One region of the Bartonella sp. HY761 genome, then DNA from elsewhere that is predicted to be linked to it. Evidence: riboswitches for the same ligand, from Rfam matches in the RefSeq annotation. Region 1 holds a riboswitch; the other holds the start of a gene.
The links. A riboswitch is a leader RNA that binds a small molecule or an ion and turns the genes downstream of it on or off. The one in region 1 is predicted to bind cobalamin.
Positions count from the first base shown of each region.

Region 2: another riboswitch for cobalamin. It lies ahead of nrdH (glutaredoxin-like protein NrdH); the one in region 1 lies ahead of N6A79_RS01725 (energy-coupling factor ABC transporter permease).

Region 1 is NZ_CP104887.1:422,272-429,747, forward strand. It holds gene N6A79_RS01715 (ABC transporter substrate-binding protein) at 1-888, opposite strand, end outside; gene N6A79_RS01720 (ABC transporter substrate-binding protein) at 938-2,020, opposite strand; gene N6A79_RS01725 (energy-coupling factor ABC transporter permease) at 2,148-2,867, opposite strand; cobalamin riboswitch at 2,918-3,175, opposite strand; gene N6A79_RS01730 (TetR/AcrR family transcriptional regulator) at 3,423-4,049, opposite strand; gene N6A79_RS01735 (monovalent cation/H+ antiporter subunit A) at 4,547-7,476, shown strand, end outside.
Region 2 is NZ_CP104887.1:971,191-978,666, forward strand. It holds gene N6A79_RS04050 (carbon starvation CstA family protein) at 1-95, shown strand, start outside; gene N6A79_RS04055 (YbdD/YjiX family protein) at 219-416, shown strand; gene N6A79_RS04060 (CobW family GTP-binding protein) at 660-1,670, shown strand; gene nrdF (class 1b ribonucleoside-diphosphate reductase subunit beta) at 1,746-2,714, opposite strand; gene nrdE (class 1b ribonucleoside-diphosphate reductase subunit alpha) at 2,727-4,895, opposite strand; gene nrdI (class Ib ribonucleoside-diphosphate reductase assembly flavoprotein NrdI) at 4,889-5,296, opposite strand; gene nrdH (glutaredoxin-like protein NrdH) at 5,298-5,519, opposite strand; cobalamin riboswitch at 5,907-6,181, opposite strand; gene N6A79_RS04085 (LysR family transcriptional regulator) at 6,258-7,142, opposite strand; gene rpoZ (DNA-directed RNA polymerase subunit omega) at 7,353-7,476, opposite strand, start outside.

The DNA.
Region 1 (7,476 bases):
AAATTCTTCCTTGACCTTGATATCATCGGCAGGAAAACGGCGGCGCTGCATTTTGGCAATGACGATAATTGATGGGTCTGCTTTTACAATGGTTTCCCAACCAACATTTGGCCAGTCAAAATCGGACTTGATGATATTATCAATACCAAGGGTTTTAAACATATAACCAGGTGCCCCCAATTGTCCTGCAACATAGGGTTCCATTTCCATTGCTGGACTTGAATACCACATGAAACCGGATAATTTTTGCGATGGTAAAGCCTTTTTGCGGCTAATTGCCGCTTGTTCACGATCCTTTAATTCAGCAATCAGTTTTTGGCCGCGTGGTTCAACATTAAAAATACGTGCTAAATCATCAATTTCTTGATAGATCATCGTCATATTAAAGGGCTTACTGCGCAAGCCATCGCTACCGGCTAAATTATCCTTGCTTTCGCAATCCGCAGGCGAGGTGTAAACTGGAATATTTATTTCTTCAAATTGGTCGTAACCGGCGGCTGCACCAACCGGCCCAATCACCCACTCAAATTGGTTGGCAATAAGGTCGGGCTTTTTACTGATGATCGCTTCATAACTTGGCACATCATTTGAAAGGCGCTCAACCTTATCATTTTGCTCCTTAAATTCTGTCATGACTGGTTGAAACCAAAGAGCTGTGCCTTTTATCTTGTCACCAAGACCTAAGAGATAAAGGATTTCGGTGCTATTTTGACCAACAGAAACAACACTTTCTGGTGGTTTTTGAAATTCCAAGACGCGGCCGCAATTATTAATTTTTAAAGGATAAGCGCTTTGTTCAGCACTTTGCGCTGATGTAAGGCTTAAGCCTAATAGTGAGATGGCGGCAAAAGTAGCTTTGGGTAAATAGTCTTTTAAAGTTGCTAACATAGGATATTTTCCTTGTCGAGAAAGACAATATTAAAATTGGTTTACATTTTTAATGGAGGTTATTGGGCGCTATCTTTGCCCCGCTCATTTGATTTTCTTGTATCTTGATAAGTGCGTCAGCGAGCTGTTCAATACCGTCAATGGTATGGATTGAACCATTCATTGCTTGAGCGTTTATGGTTATGATGCGCTGGTCTTTAACCGCACTCATCAGCTTGGTAACTGGATCACCTTGTAAGAAGTTAATTTTTACATCGGCATGATCGGCGGGAAAGCGTTTGCGCTGCATATCGGCAATTACCAAAACTGTTGGATTATCCTTGGCAATTGTTTCCCAACCCATGGTTGGCCAATCGAAATCCGATTGAGCAATATTTTTTATATTAAGAGTTTTAAATATATAGGCAGGTGCGCCAAGACGTCCACCAATGAAGGGATCTGCTTGCAGTGTGGAACTTGAAAACCACATAATTCCAGAAATATCTTTGATATTAAGGGATTTTGCCTTTTCAATTGCGACTTTTTCTCGTGCCTTTAATGTTTCAATGACTTTATCACCACGCTCTTCCACGTCAAAAATTTGGGATAATTCATGGATTTCTTTATAGATAATGTCCATGTCAAAGGGGGTAGTGCGTAAACCATCATTGCCGGCAAGATTATCCTTCCCCTCGCAATCTGCGGGCGATGTGTAAACAGGAATGGTTAGATCATCAAATTGGCTATAGGTTGCAGTTGCACCAACTGGGCCAATTGTCCATTCATATTGATTGGCAATCATATCTGGCTTTTGGGCAACTACAGATTCAAAGCTTGGTTCATTATCAGCAAGACGTTTAATTTGTGCATCAATATCTTTAAATTCAGGCATGACAGGCTCAAACCATAAGGCCGTGCCTTTAACCTTGTCACTAAGGCCTAAAAGGTAGAGAATTTCTGTGCTGGTTTGACCAACCGAAACCACATTTTGCGGCTTCTTTTTAAATTCTATAACTCGGCCGCAATTATTAAGTTTTAGTGGATATTGAGTAGAGGCAGCCTCTGCCGTGTTATTTAATACGATAAGCGGTAAAATAACCAGCGAAGACAATGTTAAAACTTTTTGAAAAAAAGAAGATGTCGGGATTAGCATAGGTTTTCCGTAAGATTTTAAAATGAAGAAATAGCCGCATATAAAACCGCAGTGAAACGCCGCAATTTTAAAAGGGAGGTAAATCAAGGCGATTTACACTCCGGCTAATTGGAAAAGTTTTGGGCTTTTAATTGATTGCTTGGTAAAGCCGTTGCTGAATAAAGGGGGAATTTGATAATTTATGCAGGCTTTTAGCGATGAATAATACCCCAAGATCAATGAGTGGTTCCACCAAGACAACGCTCATATAAGCAATGGCAAAACTGCCAATATTAACTGCTGTCTCGCTACTAAAGCCTTCGCCGTAAAATGCCCAAAACGCCACCCAAGCAACAATACCACCTTGATAACTGGTCGATAAAGCTAAGGCTTGTTTATAACTTACATCTTTGTAGGCGGTATTTTGTGGAATGATTTTATTGGCAAGCCACGCCATAGCAAAAAGCGGCATGAGCAGCGTTGTGACATTCATACCATATTGGGGGAGATCAAAGGGTGCAAAAAATAACCCTTGTAAGAGGAGACCTAAAGTTAGTCCTATCGCTGTTGGAGCGACGCCAAAAATTAAAAACAATGTTGATCCAAGGATAAGATGAACTTCTGAAACGCCCACTGGATGATGGGGGAAGATTTCAAAAAAAGTAAAAACAAGGGCAGTGGTAATGAGGCTGCGCGCCAAAAGAGATATGATACCGCCATCTTTGCTTTTTTGATGAAAGCTATCAGAGGTTTTTTGAGGAAAAATTGTCTTTAATGCCAATTTGGCTGTAATACCAAGAGCTGCAAATGCTGTTGCATAGCTCAAAATAATTTTAGCGCCGGAAACGACGCCCGGTTCAATATGCATTTTTATGCCTTCCTGCACCCACCGTGCAAAAATAATTGAGCAAAAGGCGAAACGCCTGATGATTGACGGCAGGTCTCCTGGCTTGCGGAATGGCGATAACAAACAACCTTCCCATTCATTGGATTGGCTTAATTTAAAGCTAATCCTAAACAGTGGTTTGCAGTTTTTACTGCATCATATTTGTTATCTACCGCTTACAGTTGCGGGGGCAGCCATGGCTTGGGTCCTTTATAAAGTTAACCCGTCCCATGTTCCCTATTAGTCCCCTATGAAGTCCATCATTCGGGGAACCGTCTCAGCTAGGTTAACTATTTCGTATAATAACGTCAATCAAAAAGATGTAACGCTATTGTTATGGTATAACATAACTGTTGTAAAGAAAAATTTTTATGAATATTTCTTGCCGATAAATTGCGATCAAAAGTTTAGCTGTAAAAAGTCAGATTTTGTAATTGGTGTATTGGTTGTTAGAGGCTAACATATCAATTTAAAATGGCACCGATCATTGCTGTGAATGATCAATGGCAATGATCGGTGCATTATTGAACAAGTTGTTTATTTGCTTTTCTTTTTTAAACCACGGCAGATGATTTTAATAAATTTACCAATCTGCTTATCTAGTAAGGCAGGGGGAACGCCAACATCTCTGCTGTCAAGACTAATGGATACAAGGCCGTGAATGCCGGAAAATATGGTTTGTGAAAAGAGCTTCACTTCTTCACTATCTGCGCCCTTCATCAATTCACCAAGCGGCTTATCAACCACTTGAAAAGGCCTTAATCTTTCATGAGAAACCCAATCAGGAACAGGCTTATCTTGCGGTAATTGATGGTCAAATAATGTGCGCCATAAGTTATAATTATCACGGGCAAAATGATGGTAGGCGCGCGCCGTTACAATCAGCATATCTTCAGCCGTTTGCGGCTGTTCATCATTAAATTCAGCCTCTATTGCGGTTTCAAGCCGCACCAATGTTTTTGAGCTAACGCGTAATAATAGCTCATCAAGATCAGTAACTAGATTATAGATTTGTCCAAGACCAACGCCGATTTCATCGGCAAGCTCACGCGCTTTAAAACCGTTCAATCCCTTAGCGGCAATAGCTCGCTCCGCCGCGTCAATAAGGGCGATGCGTTGCTGTTCTCTTTTTAATGTCGTTTTAGCAATTTTTTCTTTAGCCATGAACGAGGTTCATATCATAATTAAGCATCAATTGCAAGTTGGGAAGAGTGTATTGCGATAAATTTGTTGTGTTTCAACGAAATGCTTCATGATGGAGCTCAGTTGGTTTGGTAACTAAATTTAATGCATATGGTCTAATGTATCACCTTTGTCATGACACTATCATGTTTTTAGAACTATTTTATCCACAGGCAAAAAATATATCGCTTTTTCCTTAAAATATTCACCAATCGGCTGTATTTTTTGTTTAGAATAGGTTTTGTAAAACCAGATTTATTATCGTGAATTGCAAAATTTTAGATTCGCACTTAAGCTATAGGGTTTTATTTGTTAATTTTTTTGCCAATTTACGTAAGTGTGAAATAATTTTGAAAATTTTGTTTTTAAAAAAATCATAACTTTCTTCTGGTATAGCATGCTGATGCCAAATGGCAGCAATTAGGGTTTACATGATGGGATAGCGCTTTGTCGCTTGTAGTAATGGGGTTGATATAATGGTGACAACAAGGGAAGCGATGCTGGTTTTACTAATCCTGCTCCCCTTCATAGGCAGTGCAATAATTGGCTTTTTTCGCTCCACCGCTAAGAATAATGAAGCGTGGTTTGCAGGCTCTGTTGCGCTTTTTGGTCTGTTGCTCACTATCATGCTTTATCCCTCGATTATGAATGGTGACGCGGTACGCTTACAAATAGATTGGTTGCCACAATGGGGAATCAATATTATTTTGCGGATGGATGGTCTTGCTTGGCTGTTCTTGCTGATGATCAATGGTATTGGTCTATTGGTTGTAATTTATGCGCGTTATTATATGGATCCTGCTGATCCAGTACCACGCTTCTTTTCTTTTTTCCTTGCCTTTATGGGGGCAATGACCGGTATTGTTTTATCTGGCAATATCATCATGCTGGTGATTTTTTGGGAATTAACCAGTATTTTCTCGTTTTTGCTGATTGGGTATTGGTATCATAATGCTAGCGCCCGTGATGGCGCGCGTATGGCCTTAACGGTTACTGGCCTTGGCGGTTTTGCCCTTTTGGTTGGTATGCTTTTATTGGGGCATATTGTTGGTAGTTATGATCTTGATGTGGTGCTAAAGTCTGGTGATATTATTCGCTCAAGTCCACTTTATTTGCCAGCCCTTATCCTTATTCTTTTGGGTGCGCTTACCAAAAGTGCGCAATTTCCATTTCATTTTTGGTTGCCAAATGCTATGGCCGCGCCAACCCCCGTATCAGCCTATTTGCATTCGGCAACCATGGTCAAGGCAGGGGTTTTCTTATTGGTGCGGCTGTGGCCAGTGCTTGCCGGCACTGACGCATGGTTTTGGATTGTTGGTCTATCTGGGCTCACCACTTTATTTCTTGGCGCTTATTTTGCTATGTTTCAGCAGGACCTTAAAGGGCTTCTTGCTTATTCAACCATTAGTCACTTAGGACTTATCACTACATTATTAAGCCTTGGCAGTCCGCTTGCTTGTGTTGCTGCGATTTTCCATATGGCTAATCATGCGACTTTTAAAGCATCTTTGTTTATGGCGGCAGGTATTATAGACCATGAAACTGGCACGCGTGATATGCGCAAGCTCACTGGGCTTGCACGCTATATGCCAATAACTGCGGCACTTGCGATTATTGCGAGTGCCGCAATGGCAGGCGTGCCGTTGTTAAATGGTTTTCTTTCCAAGGAAATGTTCTTTGCCGAAGCTATTGAAACCCATGTTGAATCGTGGCTTGATCTGGCAACGCCTTATATTGCGACCGTTGCTAGCCTATTTTCAGTTACCTATTCTGTCCGGTTTATTCATGGGGTATTTTTTGGGCCTAAACCACAAGATCTACCCAAAAAACCGCATGAGCCACCCCATTTTATGCGCTTGCCAATAGAGTTATTGGTAGGGCTTTGTCTGCTTGTTGGCATTTTACCTAATTGGAGTATTGGGCCAGCCCTTTCAGGTGCGGTAAAATCTGTGCTTGGTAGTGCGACACCTCATTATAGTCTTGCTCTTTGGCATGGTTTTAATACGCCGCTTATCATGAGCTTAATTGCCCTTGTAGGCGGTATATTGCTTTATATTGTTGGGCGTCGTTATTTCCTTTCTTGCGAAGATGGGCCACCTTTTTTCCGCCATATCAAAGGTCAGCGAATATTTGAGCGGGTTTTGGTTACCATTTCATGGAAATGGGCGCGTTGGGCCGAACAGTTTTTTGGTACACGCCGTTTGCAAACGCAGGTGCGATGGGTGATACTTGTGCCGATTGCGGCTGTTTTTGCCGCCATTGCCATTATTGGTATTATGCCAGGTGATTTGCCGCTAACCACGATTGATCCTGTTTTTGCGATCTTTTGGATTATTGGTGGTACATGCGCCCTTTGTGCTGCTTGGCAAGCAAAGTTTCACCGTTTAGCATCTTTGATGTTGGTTGGTGGTGCCGGGCTTATGACATGCGTTACTTTCTTGTGGCTTTCCGCGCCGGATTTAGCACTAACCCAATTATTGGTGGAAGTCGTAACAACCGTTCTTTTGCTTTTGGGCTTACGTTGGTTGCCAAAACGCTGGCAAGATCCAGATCCAATGCCTGCCGGACTATCGGCACGCTTTCGCCGTTTGCGAGATTTGTTAATTGCTATTATTGGTGGTTGCGGTTTGGCTTGGCTTTCCTATGCGATTATGACAAGGGGCGCTTTAGATGCCGGCGGTGATACTATTGCCGAGTTTTTCTTGAAAAACGCCTATGTTGGTGGCGGCGGAACCAATGTTGTTAATGTGCTTCTAGTTGATTTCCGTGGTTTTGATACAATGGGTGAAATATGCGTCCTTGGTATTGTGGCGCTGACGGTTTTTGCACTTCTACGCCGGTTTCGACCAGCTTCTGAAAGTATTGAATCGCCCTCGCAACAACGTATTCAAACCGCGTTCGATATCAACCAACCAGAGCGTGAAGAGGGCGATACCTTACAGGATTATTTGACCATTCCGCAAATAACCATGCATTGGCTATTTCCTGCGATTATCGGTCTCGCCATTTACATCTTTATGCGCGGCCATGATTTGCCGGGCGGTGGTTTTGCCGCCGGTGTTACCATGGCGATTGGCTTTATCTTGCAATATCTTGCGTCTGGTACACGCTGGGTTGAGGATCATTTAACTATTTTGCCAGTACGTTGGATGGGCTTTGGTATATGTGTTGCCCTTGCAACGGGCGGCGCTTCGTGGTTTTTCGGTTATCCATTCCTGACCACCTATTTTAATTACCTTGAAATTCCCTTTATTGGTAAAATGCCAACTGCTTCTGCTTTATTGTTTGATATGGGGGTTTTTGCCTTGGTTGTTGGAGCAACAGTTTTAATGCTGATTGCGCTTGCCCACCAATCCATACGCCGCTACCGCGTGCGTAAAGAAGAAACCATTGTGAAAGAGGACAATTA
Region 2 (7,476 bases), 550 kb from region 1:
TTAAAAACGATAAGCCTACATCTGCCGAATTACCTTATGAAAGATTGCCAGACCAATATATTCCTGAAGAATATAGAGATGCTAAGACGGCATAAGACTATGTGCTGAAACGAATATGGTCTGCTCATTTTAAAAATTGGCAGACCATATTAACAATTTAAAAATCTATGCCAAACGTTTAATGATACTAAGCGTTCAATATTGGTGGAGGAAATGCCATGTTTAACAAAATTGCTAAGGCCGGCAAATATATGGGGCAGGCGGCTAAATTAATGATTGGCGTGCCTGACTATGATAATTATGTTCAACATATGCGATTGACCCATCCAGACCAAACACCCATGACTTATCCTGAATTTTTTAAAGATAGGCAAGATGCTCGTTTTGGTGGCAAAGGTGGTTTTAAGTGCTGCTAGATTAGGGCGATGATATTTTGGCTCTACATAGATTTCTAAGAGCTTTGTTAAATTTTTCCCAAATGTAGTTCTTACGGCATTTTATTCAATTCTTTAATTTGTATTTTCTTTTATAATCAGTGTGTTGTGTTGATTAATTAACTTGTGGTTAAAACTTTATTTAAAGTTATGGTTAAAAAAGCGTTAATTTTTCTAACAAGTTTATATTAAGGTTTTGATTTTAAATTATTAAAGGGTTTTCTTATGGTTGTTCCTGTTACCGTTTTATCGGGTTTTTTGGGTTCTGGTAAAACAACCTTAATCAATCATTTATTACGCAACGATCAATGGACACCATTTGCAATCATTGAAAATGAATTTGGTGAAACAGGCATTGATGGCATATTACTTGAAAAGCGCGATAAGCTTGAAATTGTAGAAATGAGCAATGGCTGCGTGTGCTGTAGTGTTCGGGGTGAATTTGCAACTAGCATTAATCAATTGCTTGAAAAGCGCGACAAGGGATTAGTTGATTTTGAACGCATCATAATTGAAACCACTGGACTTGCTGACCCTTCGCCTGTCGTGCAAACTTTTTTTGTTGATGATAATCTGCGCGAAAAAACCATGCTTGATGCCTGCATTGTCCTTGCTGATAGCGAGCATATTGAGCGCCAATTGGATGAGCATAATGTGGCGGTAGCGCAAATTGCCTTTGCCGATCGTATTTTTTTAACCAAAACTGATCGTATTGACAGCGAAAAAAAACAATCAATCTTAAAAAGATTAAGTAAAATCAATTGTAAAGCTGACTTTTTTGAAGTGGTTAATGGTGCTTGCCCACAGGAACTTTGGCTTAATGTCAATGCTTTTGAATTAAGTGATGAACTGCAAATAACTAAGGGAAGTTTTGGCTTTGATGAAGCGCAAAAGCCGCGCTTTAGTGCTTTTTCAGCGCAGGGCGTGCAGCAGCAATCTTGGGGGGATACTATCCAATCGCTCTATTTTGAAATGGCGCTTTTTGATATTGACCGATTGGGCAGCTTTATGGAAAAATTGATTGAAGATTTTGGCAATGATATGCTGCGCTATAAGGGCGTTTTTGCCATTGCTGATGAAGAAAAGCGGCTTATTTTGCAAGGAGTGCATAAGGTAGCGGCTTTTGATTATGGCTCACCTTGGAATGAAGAAAAGGCACTATCAAAATTTATTATTATTGGCCGCGGGCTTGATCAAGATTGGTTGCATGAGCAATTAACGCAATGTCTTGCGTGATTATATAAGAGATTATTTTTTTTGAGTTTTCAATAATCTCTTATATTTAAATAGGTTATGCTAATTTATTGATGTTTAAAAAGCCCAATCTTCATCCTGCGTGGCAACGGCTTTACCAATAACATAAGATGAGCCAGAGCCTGAGAAAAAGTCATGATTTTCATTAGCTGCGGGTGATAGGGCTGATAAAATAGCTGGATTAACGGCACAAATTTCGGCTGGAAAAAGCGCATCAAAGCCCAAATTCATGAGCGCCTTATTTGCATTATAATGCAAAAACATTTTCACATCCTCACTTAAGCCAACCGCGTCATAAAGGTCCTCGGTATATTTGCTTTCTACTTCATAAAGGTCGAGCAAAAATGCAATGGTGAAATCTTTAATTTCTTGCTGTTTTTCACTGCTGCATTTTTTAAAGGCTTTTTGGAATTTATAGCCGATATAATAACCATGCACTGCTTCATCACGAATGATAAGGCGGATAAGGTCAGCAGTATTGGTAAGCTTAGCACGGCTTGACCAATACATCGGCAGATAAAAACCAGAATAGAACAAAAAGCTTTCAAGAAAGACCGAGGCGATTTTTTTCTTCAATAGATCATCAGCTTGATAACGCTCAATCACCAGCTTTGCTTTTTCTTGCAAATAGCGATTTTCTTCCGCCCAACGAAATGCTTCATCAACATCAACGGTAAGACAAAGGGTAGAAAAAATCGAAGAATAGGAGCGTGCATGTACCGCTTCCATAAAGGCAATATTGGTAAGCACTGCTTCTTCATGTTGGTTTTCAGCGTCTTCTAAAAGTGAAATCGCGCCAACGGAATTTTGAACGGTATCAAGTAAAGTAAGACCAGTGAAAACGCGTATGGTTAAAATTTGCTCTTCACGGGTAAGGCTTGCCCAAGAGCCAATATCATTAGAAAGAGGTACTTTTTCTGGCAGCCAAAAATTAACCGTCAAGCGGTTCCAAACCTCAAGGTCTTTTTCATCTTCAACGCGGTTCCAATTAATAGCGCGTACGGGTTTTGCTTTTAAATGGTTCATTTGATGTGCTCCTTAAAGACTGCATGATACGCAGCCTTCAACCTCGGTGCCGCTTAGGGCATCTTGGCGAATTCGGACATAATAAATAGTTTTAATGCCTTTTTTCCAAGCATAGATTTGCGCGCGATTAATGTCGCGTGTTGTTGCAGTGTCAGGAAAAAATAGCGTTAGCGATAGACCTTGATCGACATGGCGGGTGGCCTCAGCATAAGTGTCGATGATTTTTTCAGGGCCAATTTTATAGGCGTCTTCAAAATATTGAAGGTTGTCATTGGTCATATAAGGTGCCGGATAATAGACGCGGCCAATTTTGCCTTCTTTACGAATTTCGATTTTTGACACAATTGGATGAATGGACGAGGTGGCATGATTAATATAGGAAATAGAGCCGGTTGGGGGCACAGCCTGTAAATAGCTGTTATAAAGTCCATATTCGGCAACTCTATCGGCTAATTCACGCCAATCATCTTTTGTGGGGATAGCAATTGCATTTTTTGCAAAGAGCTCAATCACTTTAGGAGTTTTTGGCTGCCATTCTTCATTTATATATTTGGCAAAATAGCTCTTATCAGCATAGGCGGAGTTTTCAAATCCTAAAAAGTGACTTCCATGTTCCTTCGCCAATTTGTTCGAGGCACAAAGAGCATGATAGGTGATGGTGTAAAAATAGATATTGGTAAAATCAAGCGCTTCAGGTGAGCCATAATAAATATGTTCGCGAGCAAGAAAACCATGAAGGTTCATTTGCCCAAGACCAATGGCATGGCTTTCACGATTGCCTTTAGCAATTGAAGGAACACATTCCATATTGCTCATTTGTGAAACAGCGGTAAGGGCGCGAATAGCTGTTTCAACCGTATTGCCAAAATTAGGAGAATCCATCGTTTTAGCAATATTCAGTGAGCCAAGATTGCAGGAAATATCATTACCAATCGTTTTATAAGAAAGATCAGCATTAAATTCACTGGCGCTATTTACTTGCAAAATTTCAGAGCAAAGATTGCTCATTGAAATGCGGCCAGCAAGCGGATTAAGTCTATTGGCGGTATCTTCAAATAAAATATAAGGATAGCCTGATTCAAACTGAATTTCTGCAAGGCGTTGAAAAAAATTGCGGGCATTAATACGGGTTTTGCGAATATCAGGATTATCAACAAAGTCTCGATAATGCTTACTTATTTCAATATCACTCATGCATTTGCCGGTGACACGCTCAATATCATAAGGAGAAAATAGATACATTTCCTCATTTTGGCGGGCAAGCTCAAACGTAATATCAGGAATAATTACCCCTAAGGATAAGGTTTTGATGCGGATTTTTTCGTCTGCATTTTCGCGCTTGGTATCAAGAAAAGTTAAAATATCTGGGTGATGGGCATGTAAATACACCGCACCAGCCCCTTGGCGCGCACCAAGTTGGTTGGCATAGGAAAACGCATCTTCAAGCATTTTCATCACTGGTACAATGCCTGATGACTGGTTTTCAATATGCTTAATCGGTGCGCCTGCTTCACGCAAATTGGTAAGGCTAAGGGCAACGCCGCCACCACGCTTTGATAATTGTAGGGCAGAATTGATTGAACGGCCGATTGATTCCATATTGTCTTCAAGGCGCAATAAAAAGCATGAAACAAGTTCGCCGCGCTGCTGTTTACCAGCATTTAAAAAAGTTGGTGTAGCAGGCTGGAAGCGACCGGTGATAATTTCATCAACTAATTTTATTGCAAGTTCTTGATTGCCGCGTGCAAGGCTTAATGCAACCATGACAATGCGATCTTCATAGCGTTCTAAATAACGCGTGCCATCACGTGTTTTTAATGTGTAAGCGGTATAATATTTAAATGCACCAAGAAAAGTTGGAAAGCGAAATCTATAACCATAAGCGCGTTGGAAAAGGCTTTTTATAAAATCGCTATCATAGGCATCTAACACGCTTTTTTCATAAAAACCTTCTTCGACAAGGTAATCGAGTTTTTCTTCTAAATTATGAAAGAAAACGGTGTTTTGGTTGACATGCTGCAAAAAATACTGCCGCGCTGCCATTTTATCCATTTCAAATTGGATTGCACCATTTTCATCGTAAATATTAAGCATGGCATTTAGGGCATGAAAATCAAGCTGTGGCTCGCTGCGCGCTGATTTTGCTATTTGCGATTTATCCAATTGCGGCTGGTCTAGCATTGGTTTTTTCCAAGATTTTTAAATTTTTTTAAGATTTTATGAACATTGTCAGCATCTTCTTGCGTGCCACGCAGTTCAAAGCGATAAAGGCAAGGCACATTACATTTTTGTGCAATAATATCACCAGCAAGGGCATAGGTATTGCCAAAATTACGATTGCCACCAGCAATGACACCGCGAATGCGGTGGCGATTTTCTTCTTCATTTAAAAAATGGATAATGGCTTTGGGTACAGCGCCATTTCCTTCGCCATCAGCATAGGTTGGCAACACCAAAATATAGTCATCACTTATATGTTTGGCAGGTTCTTTGCGATCAATGCGAAAGGCCGGCAATTGCAAGCGCTCGACAAAAGCATGAGTATTGCCAGTCGAGCTTGAGTAATAGGCAAGCAAAAGCATATTATGCAATCTTCGCAATCATGTCAGGGCGAAACCCAGCCCAATGATGATCACCTGCAACGACAACAGGAACTTGACGATAGCCCAACGATTGAACCCGCGAAAAACCATCTTCATTCTCAGTAATATCAATAATATTGTAAGCAATACCCTTGGTATCAAGAACGCGGTAAGTAGCAGTGCATTGAGCGCATTGGGGCTTTGAATAGATGGTAACTTGCATGAGATTAATTCCTTTTGAGGATAACTGGCTTTGGTACTTTATAGAGTTTTGGTTAAGCATAAACGCCGAGCAATAAGGGCTTAGCCTTATGCTGCGTTAAATCCGTGCTTTGTCATGGAGGATGGCGCTGTCAGAAGTATTAAAGCAGCAAAGCTCAATGCTGCTTATTGTAGCTCGACGGCGCTATAGCTTTAGTTAATGCTGCAATGGTGGTGCGTTGATGTAATTAACATCAAAAATTTTTAGATAAAGCATTATAAACTTCCTTCCCGAAGCCTAAAGAGGCATTTGCACGGGTGGGTTTAAAGCATTGGCACAGGCAATAGACCTAAACCAAAAGGGCGCAAAGATACGCCGATTAAACCTCGCCAGTGCAGACACCCCGTCTGTTGACACTTATTCAAGGCAGGTCTCCTGGCTCACAGCTCAACACAATTAACGACCTTCCCAAGCATTATTTCAATTTCATCTTAGCAATGATGCTACTTATGATTTTAAAAATTTTGCTCAGTGGTTAAACCGTTATTGCTCCTTGTTCACAGTTGCGGGGGCAGCTTTGGAATAATATCAATAATCAAATGTAAGGCATTGATTATTAAGCTATCTACCAAATTCCCTTTAAATTTGAACAGAATCAAATAACCTTGAATACTAGATATAGTAGTCTATTTGAATTTTTGGTCAATATATATGGTTAGATTATAAACAGACAAAATTGAATTTAGTTAACTCAGCTTTTTACAGAAAAGCAGCGCGATTGGTTTCGATAGATTGGGATATAAAGTTTGCTACTTCATGAATACGGCGAATGCCTTTTAAATTCTCATGATAGGATAACCAGTAGGAGCGGATAATTGCTTTTTCTGGCAGCACTACCACCAAATCAGGATAAGTTCTAGCGATATAACTATGCAAAATACCAATACCGCCACCTGCTAAAATGGCTTCCAATTGCCCTAACGTGCTAGATACTTGAAAATTGGAATGCCAATCTTCACTTATCTCATGGCTATAAGCAAGAGCAGGGGTGGAGATGAGATCGTCAACATAATCAATCTTGCGATGATGTGCTAATATATCATGAATATCTAATGGGTGGCCATGGCGCTTTAAATAATCCTTATGGGCATAAAGGCGCAATTTATAATCGGTCAGCTTTTTGGCAATAAGCCGCCCTTGCGCGGGGCGCTCAACGGTTATCGCAATATCGGCTTCGCGTTGGGACAGCGAAAAATTGCGTGAGACCGGTACCAATTGCAGGGTTAAATCTGGAAACTTTTCTGACAATTGCGGTAAATGCTTGGCAAGGAAAGAAACACCAAAGCCATCAGGTGCAGCAATACGAATAGTGCCGCTTAGCTGCACATCTTCGCCACCAATTTGCGCTTGTGCTTGCAACATTTGCGCTTCAACTTGTTCTGCATGGTGTAAAAGGCGTTCACCTGCATCGGTGAGCTGCGTTCCAGTGGTGCTGCGCGTCACTAATTTGGTGTTTAATTGGTGTTCAAGCGCAGTTAGACGCCGCGAAATAGTTGTATGATTAACTCCAAGCTGTTTGGCAGCTTTAAGCAACTGACTATTGCGCGCAACGCTTAAAAATATTCTTAAATCATCCCAATTCATACGCTTAAATTTGCATATGTTTGGCGATTATTCAATGCCATAAAACGCTTCTATAGGCTTATGCGCTTATTGTGTAAAAAATAGTTTTAATGAAATCTTGTTTGGCTCATCTAATTGAATTAGACCTATAAATGCAAAAAAAACCGCCAACTGTTACAGTGGCGGTTTTATATAAAGTCGATTAATAATGATTAATTCAATAGTTTAGAATCAGTAATCATCATTCTTTTCAGGGGCAACCAAGCCCTCAATACCAGCAAGAAGATCGTCTTCAGACATTTGATCAAAGACTATAGGTTGATCTGCAACGTCATCATTAAATAACGAATCACCC